3 regions of the Martinezella sp. CNPSo 3732 genome follow, and region 1 is predicted to be linked to each of the others. Evidence: predicted binding sites of a transcription regulator. Region 1 holds the regulator's gene; each other region holds the start of a gene.
What was found. The regulator HrcA, encoded in region 1, represses chaperone genes, less so after heat shock. The targets are predictions, from matches to a motif close to GTTAGCACTCNCNNNNNGNGAGTGCTAAC.

Region 1 (2,242 bases):
GTTTTTGTTGTTTCGTCGGTCATGACGGTCTCCGAATTGCTTGGTCTTTGGATGTGCCCGATATCGAGGTTTGGCCGGAAAAAATCAAGGCTTTGTCGAGAAGAACAGCCAATTTGCGGCTTTGCGACGGCGGCAATACCTCTCCCTGCTCATGGCTGCCGCTTGTGACATCGACTGTTCAGCCCTCCTCGCCGGTGGTATTCTGAAATGCATCTCAGCACAGCGGGGGTGACATCAATGTCTAATGGCAAATCCCTTTCAGGCAAGTGTTTCTGTGGCGCGGTGGAAATCGCAGTCGATGGCGAGCCAATGGCGATGGGTTACTGTCATTGTGACTCCTGCCGGGAATGGTCGGCAGGGCCGGTCAATGCCTTCTCGCTCTGGCCGCCGGAAGCCGTGCACGTCACCAAAGGCACGGACAAAATCGGCAGCTACCAGAAGACCGAGAAGAGCGTGCGCAAGTGGTGCACGGTCTGCGGCGGCCATCTTCTGACGGAACATCCGCCGTGGGGCGTGACCGATGTCTACGCGGCCGTCCTTCCCGGCCTCGATTTTCAGCCGGGCGTGCATGTCAACTACGAGACGACGGTGCTGCATCTGAAGGACGGGCTGCCGAAGCAGAAGGATTTACCAGCCGAAATGGGCGGATCGGGAACCTTGCTTCCCGATTGACGGTTATCGTCAGATCGCTTTTCTCACATTCCAGGCCGCGACAGTCTGGAGATCAGCTGCGCGGTATAATCGACCATGGGCACGATGCGGGCGTAGTTCAGCCGCGTCGGGCCGATAACGCCGACAGCACCGACGATGCGATCATCATCATCGCGATAGGGCGCAACGATCAACGAAGAGCCGGACAGCGAGAAGAGCTTGTTTTCCGAGCCGATGAAGATGCGCACACCCGGTCCGCTTTCGGCGAGATTGAGAATCTCGATCAGGCTGTCCTTCTTCTCGAGATCGTCAAAAAGCAGGCGCAGACGATCCAGATCCTCCGCGCCGCCGATTTCGGCAAGCAGGTTGGAATGGCCGCGCACGATGAGCTGCGTCGGCTTGCCGTCGTCATCGCCGCCGGACCAGACGGCAATGCCGCGCTCGACCAGCTGATGGGAGAGGCTGTCCAGCTCCTGGCGCACGCTTTCCTTGAGGCTCTGCAACTGCCGTCGCAGTTCCGGCATCGTCTGGCCGGTCATATGGGCGTTGAGGAAATTGGCGGCTTCCATGAGCTGCGACGAGGTCGTCCCGGCCGGTAGTTCGATGATGCGGTTTTCGACCTGATCGTGCTCGCCGACGAGCACGGCGAGCGCCTTGGTCGGCTCCAGCCGGATGAATTCCACATGCTTGAGAACGGGATCGCTCTTGGAGGTGATGACGAGACCGGCGCCGCGCGAGATGCCCGATAGGACCCGGCTTGCCTCCGACATCATCGATTCCACCGGCTGATCGCGATTGCTGCCGCGCACCTGCCGGTCGATACTGGCGCGGTCCTCGGCAGAGAGATCGCCGACCTGCATGAAGGCATCGACGAAGAAGCGCAGGCCGACCTGGGTCGGCAAGCGCCCGGCGCTCACATGCGGCGAATAGATGAGTCCTAGCTCTTCCAGATCGCTCATGACGTTGCGCACGGAAGCCGGCGACAGCGACATGGGCAAGAGGCGCGAGAGATTACGCGACCCCAGCGGCTCGCCGTTTTCAAGATAGCCTTCGACGATGCGACGGAAGATTTCCTTGGAGCGTTCGTCCAGTGCAGCAATGACATCCGAGACCGACGATGTCGTGAATACCATTTCGCTGTCAGATCCATTCCGTTGAGCCTTAGGCAAAATATAATCATTCAGTTAGCAATGGCAAAAGGGAAAAATGTCGCCAAGTCTGCCGAGGGGCTTTGCAGCCTGCTTTTCCTTTGCAAAAGCGGCCTGTGGGTCGTAGAAGCGGTCAACGAACATTCAGGAGAGTGGAATGCGGCCTTCAGGCAGAAAAACCGACCAGATGCGCAAGGTGTCGTTCGAGCGCAATTTTTCCAAGCATGCGGAAGGCTCCTGCCTGGTGAAATTCGGCGATACGCATGTGCTCTGCACGGCAAGCCTGGAAGACAAGACACCGCCATGGCTGCGCAACAGCGGCAAGGGCTGGGTCACGGCCGAATACGGCATGCTGCCGCGCGCGACCGGCGAGCGCATGAAGCGCGAGGCTGCCGCCGGCAAGCAGGGCGGCCGCACACAGGAAATCCAGCGCCTCATCGGCC
Region 2 (2,242 bases), on a different contig from region 1:
ATATCGAGACCGATCTGCTTTTCGCCGTTTGCGGAGATCGTGCCGACCTGGGCAACTTCTTCCGAGGTGTTGATCTTCTTGGCCTTGGCCTGGAGATCCTTGACGACTTCTGCAACGGCGAGGTCGATACCGCGCTTCAGGTCCATCGGGTTCATGCCGGCCGCAACAGCCTTGGCGCCTTCGCGAACGATCGCCTGGGCGAGAACGGTTGCAGTGGTGGTGCCGTCACCGGCGACGTCGTTGGTCTTCGAAGCGACTTCGCGGACCATCTGGGCGCCCATGTTTTCGAACTTGTCTTCGAGTTCGATTTCCTTGGCGACCGAAACACCGTCCTTGGTGATGCGCGGAGCGCCGAAGGACTTGTCGATAACGACGTTACGACCCTTCGGGCCGAGCGTGACTTTCACTGCGTCAGCGAGGATGTCGACGCCACGAAGCATCTTTTCGCGGGCGCCGCGGCCGAATTTTACTTCTTTAGCTGCCATGTTTGAAACTCCTGAATTCGCGTTTTCGGGGCTTTAAGGCCCGTCAGCTGTATCGGAAAAGGGAACCGGCTGAATTAGCCGATGATGCCCATGACGTCGGCTTCCTTCATGATCAGAAGGTCTTCGCCGTTGAGCTTGACTTCGGTGCCCGACCACTTGCCGAACAGAACGCGATCGCCAACCTTGACGTCGAGTGCTACGACCTTGCCGGATTCATCGCGAGCGCCGGAACCGACGGCGACGATTTCGCCTTCCTGCGGCTTTTCCTTGGCGGTATCGGGAATGATGATGCCACCCTTGGTCTTTTCTTCCGACTCGACGCGACGAACGACGACGCGGTCATGAAGGGGGCGGAAATTGGTGCTTGCCATTGTCTAATCCCTCGATCAAATGACATTCACGGATCACCGGGGATCCGTATGGATTTTGTTAGCACTCATCCTCTGAGAGTGCTAGCGACGGTGATTTAGGGGTGGCTTCCGGACGAGTCAAGGACAGCCCTGTGAATTTTTTGCGGCGCGCCTCGGCTTGTTTTGAGGATGATTAACGCCCATGGCGGCGCCGCGTAGCATGTGGTTGCAAAGGTGCTCTCATTTTGCCCTCGTGAAGACAGGGTTGGATCACGCCTTTTCCAGACCGTCATCCCGTTGCTTCCGCTGCGCAATCTTGCCGCTCGCCGACCTTGCCCACGCTCGCTGCTCAGGCCTTGTGCGACGCAAAAACCTTGCATGCCGCTCTTGTAATTTGCCAGCCGGTTTGCGATGTCAGCCCGTGATTTATTTGATGCGAGGACGGCATGGGCAAACGGATCGAGAGCTTTCGCGACATCGGCGGACTTTATGATGTTGCGCTCTGCGATGTCTGGGGCGTGCTCCATAACGGCGTCACGGCCTACAAGGAGGCCTCCATCGCGCTCGAAGCTGCCCGCAGCGAAGGCCTTGCGGTCGTCCTCATCACGAATTCTCCGCGCGTCGCTCCGAAGGTCGTCGAGCAGCTGCGTGCGATCGGTGTTCCTGACAGCGTCTATGATCGCATCATCACGTCGGGCGACGTGACGCGCAAGCTGATTGCCGAGGGGCCGAAGAAGGTGTTCCTGCTCGGCCCCGAGCGCGATATCGGCATTCTGGAAGGTCTGGACGTGCAGCGCGTCGAGGCTAGCGAGGCGGAAAGCATCGTCTGCACCGGCTTCTTCGATGACGAGACTGAAACGCCTGACGATTACACCGAGATGCTGACGGCCTGGTCGGCCCGCAACGTGCCGCTGATCTGCGCCAATCCGGATCTCGTCGTCGAGCGCGGCCATCGCATGATCCCCTGCGCCGGCGCCATGGCCGCCTATTATGAGCGGCTCGGCGGCCAGACGCGCATCGCCGGCAAGCCGCATCAGCCGATCTACGATGCCGCGATCGCGGCGGCCCGCGAGGTGAAAAGCGAGTTTCCGCTGTCACGCGTGGTGGCGATCGGCGACGGCATGCCGACCGACGTACGCGGCGCACTCGATTACGGCCTCGATCTTCTTTATATCAGCCATGGCATCCACGCCCGCGAATATGTCGTCGAGGGGCATACGGATGAGGCCGCTCTCGGCGCCTTCTTAGCGCGTGAGCAGGCCTCGCCGAAGTGGTGGATGCCGCGCCTTATCTGAGGAGAGTGGCAGTCGATGACCGTTTTCCATCGCAACGAAACCCGCGAGCCGCTTCCCGATGCCTTGAAGGGCGGTGTGGTCGCCATCGGCAATTTCGACGGCGTGCATCGCG
Region 3 (2,242 bases), on a different contig from region 1:
TCGAGTTCGGTTTCAGCGGTCTTGGCTTCTTCAACCGTGATGACGCCTTCGTTGCCGACTTTCTGCATGGCTTCGGCAAGATAACGGCCGATTTCGGCATCGCCGTTAGCCGAAATGGTGCCAACCTGGGCGATCTCGGCATTGTTGGAGATCTTGCGGGCGTTGGTCTTCAGTTCGGCGACGACAGCGTCGACGCCCAGGTCGATGCCGCGCTTCAGATCCATCGGGTTCATGCCGGAGGCGACCGCCTTGGCGCCTTCCTTGACAATCGCTTGAGCGAGAACGGTCGCGGTCGTGGTGCCATCGCCGGCAAGATCGTTGGTCTTGGAGGCGACTTCGCGCAGCATTTGGGCGCCCATGTTCTCGAACTTGTCCTCCAGTTCGATTTCCTTGGCAACGGAAACGCCGTCCTTGGTGATGCGCGGAGCGCCGAAGGACTTGTCGATGACGACGTTACGCCCCTTCGGGCCGAGCGTGACCTTCACGGCATTGGCGAGCACATCGACCCCTCGCAGCATGCGTTCACGGGCATCGGTGTGAAACTTGACTTCTTTCGCAGCCATTTCTTTAACTCCTCAATAGGCAGCTATCAGACTGATGGTTCATGGCGTGGAGGCTCAGGCAGCCTGTTTCTGCTCGGCCTGGGCTTCGATGATGCACATGACATCGCTTTCCTTCATGATGAGCAGATCTTCGCCGTTGATCTTGATCTCGGTGCCGGACCATTTTCCGAACAGGATGCGATCGCCAGCCTTGACGTCGAGGGTCTGCACCTGGCCGGCGTCGTTGCGCGCGCCGGGACCGACGGCGATAACCTCGCCTTCCTGCGGCTTTTCCTTGGCGGTGTCGGGAATGATGATGCCGCCTTTGGTCTTTTCCTCGGAATCGACGCGGCGGACGAGAATGCGATCATGAAGCGGTCGGAACGACATGTTTTCCTCCGTTGAGCAAAAAAGATGACGTTGATCCCCTCACCGGGCCGGATGACCAGTCCGGGCGGGTGCAAAACCTCGTTCGAGCTTTTTGCGCGAAATGATCTGGTTTTCGGATTTTTCGATTTCAAGAGGGATAGAAGAAAAAATTAGCACTCATTTTGAGTGGCTGCTAACACACTGGAAAGGAACAAGAAAATGGCATTCTGCGTTGAAAATCCGTTGATGGCCGCAAAAATTTGCGCCACCATCCGACTGTCACGAAACGGAGATGAAGCATGCGATTTTCATCGGAACTGGAAGGTCAACTGAACGGCTATGGGCTGACCACAGCGCATATCCTCTATCACATTCCCGATTTCGAATCCGTCCTGCAGACCTACGTCTGGCAGGATTACGATCTGGCGCCCGATTTTCCCGAAATGCACCGGTTCCTCGATTTCTGGCAAAGCAATCTTGACGGGCCGCTGCATTCCGTCCGCTATAGCCATCGGCGTCTGATCGGTCCAAATGAATGGCGTCGCGTGGAAGGCGAGTTCAAGCTCCATTAAGACCTGAACCGAAATTTTCCTTCCCAGGTCGTCGACAAACAAGGCTTGATGAGCTCGGTCATTCGCCTTTGCCTGTTCGGAGTGAGGCCAACGGGGAAGGAAAATCAAACACGTCCACTGGCGCGATTGCCTCGCATTGGCTCCAGCAGACGTGTTTGACGCAATGTCAGAGCAACATCGACGCACCACGATCGAGATAGGTATCGAGGAATTGCTCTAGACGAGGATTTCTCGGTTTCTTGAAGACCTCTTGCGGCGGTCCGCTGAACAGCACCTTGCCGTGATCGAGAAAGATGATCTGCTGGCCGACGGTCGCGGCGAAACCTATTTCGTGCGAAACGACGACCATCGTCATGCCCTCGGCCGCCAGGTCGCGCATGACGTTCAAGACCTCGCCGGTCAGTTCCGGATCGAGCGAAGAGGTCGGCTCATCGAACAGCATGATCTTCGGCTTCAATGCCAAAGCGCGGGCGATCGCAACGCGTTGCTGCTGCCCGCCGGAAAGCTGCGAGGGATAATGCCCCGCCCTCGCCTCGAGCCCGACCTTGACGAGTTGCACCATGGCCGCATCCTCGGCCTGCTTTCGGCTCATCTTATGAACCGTCTTCAATGCCTCGCTGACATTGCCCAGCGCCGTCATATGCGGCCAAAGATTGAACTGCTGGAACACCATGCCGATCTGCGCGCGGATCGAACGATTGGTCGCCGCCGAGATACGTTCACGGCGCCCTTGAGAATCCTCGGCGAAACCAAGGACCT

Region 2: a site for HrcA is predicted at 914-942, ahead of groES (co-chaperone GroES). Genes of this name have one in related genera too.
Region 3: a site for HrcA is predicted at 1,081-1,109, ahead of groES (co-chaperone GroES). Genes of this name have one in related genera too.

The regions. Positions count from the first base shown of each region.
Region 1 covers NZ_JBXSOO010000013.1:56,649-58,890, forward strand. The annotation lists gene grpE (nucleotide exchange factor GrpE) at 1-23, opposite strand, end outside; gene AC13RM_RS20330 (GFA family protein) at 238-672, shown strand; gene hrcA (heat-inducible transcriptional repressor HrcA) at 696-1,784, opposite strand; gene rph (ribonuclease PH) at 1,957-2,242, shown strand, end outside.
Region 2 covers NZ_JBXSOO010000012.1:57,583-59,824, reverse strand. The annotation lists gene groL (chaperonin GroEL) at 1-485, opposite strand, end outside; gene groES (co-chaperone GroES) at 560-856, opposite strand; gene AC13RM_RS19435 (TIGR01459 family HAD-type hydrolase) at 1,282-2,130, shown strand; gene AC13RM_RS19430 (bifunctional riboflavin kinase/FAD synthetase) at 2,146-2,242, shown strand, end outside.
Region 3 covers NZ_JBXSOO010000001.1:639,995-642,236, forward strand. The annotation lists gene groL (chaperonin GroEL) at 1-563, opposite strand, end outside; gene groES (co-chaperone GroES) at 618-932, opposite strand; gene AC13RM_RS02975 (usg protein) at 1,211-1,483, shown strand; gene AC13RM_RS02980 (amino acid ABC transporter ATP-binding protein) at 1,650-2,242, opposite strand, start outside.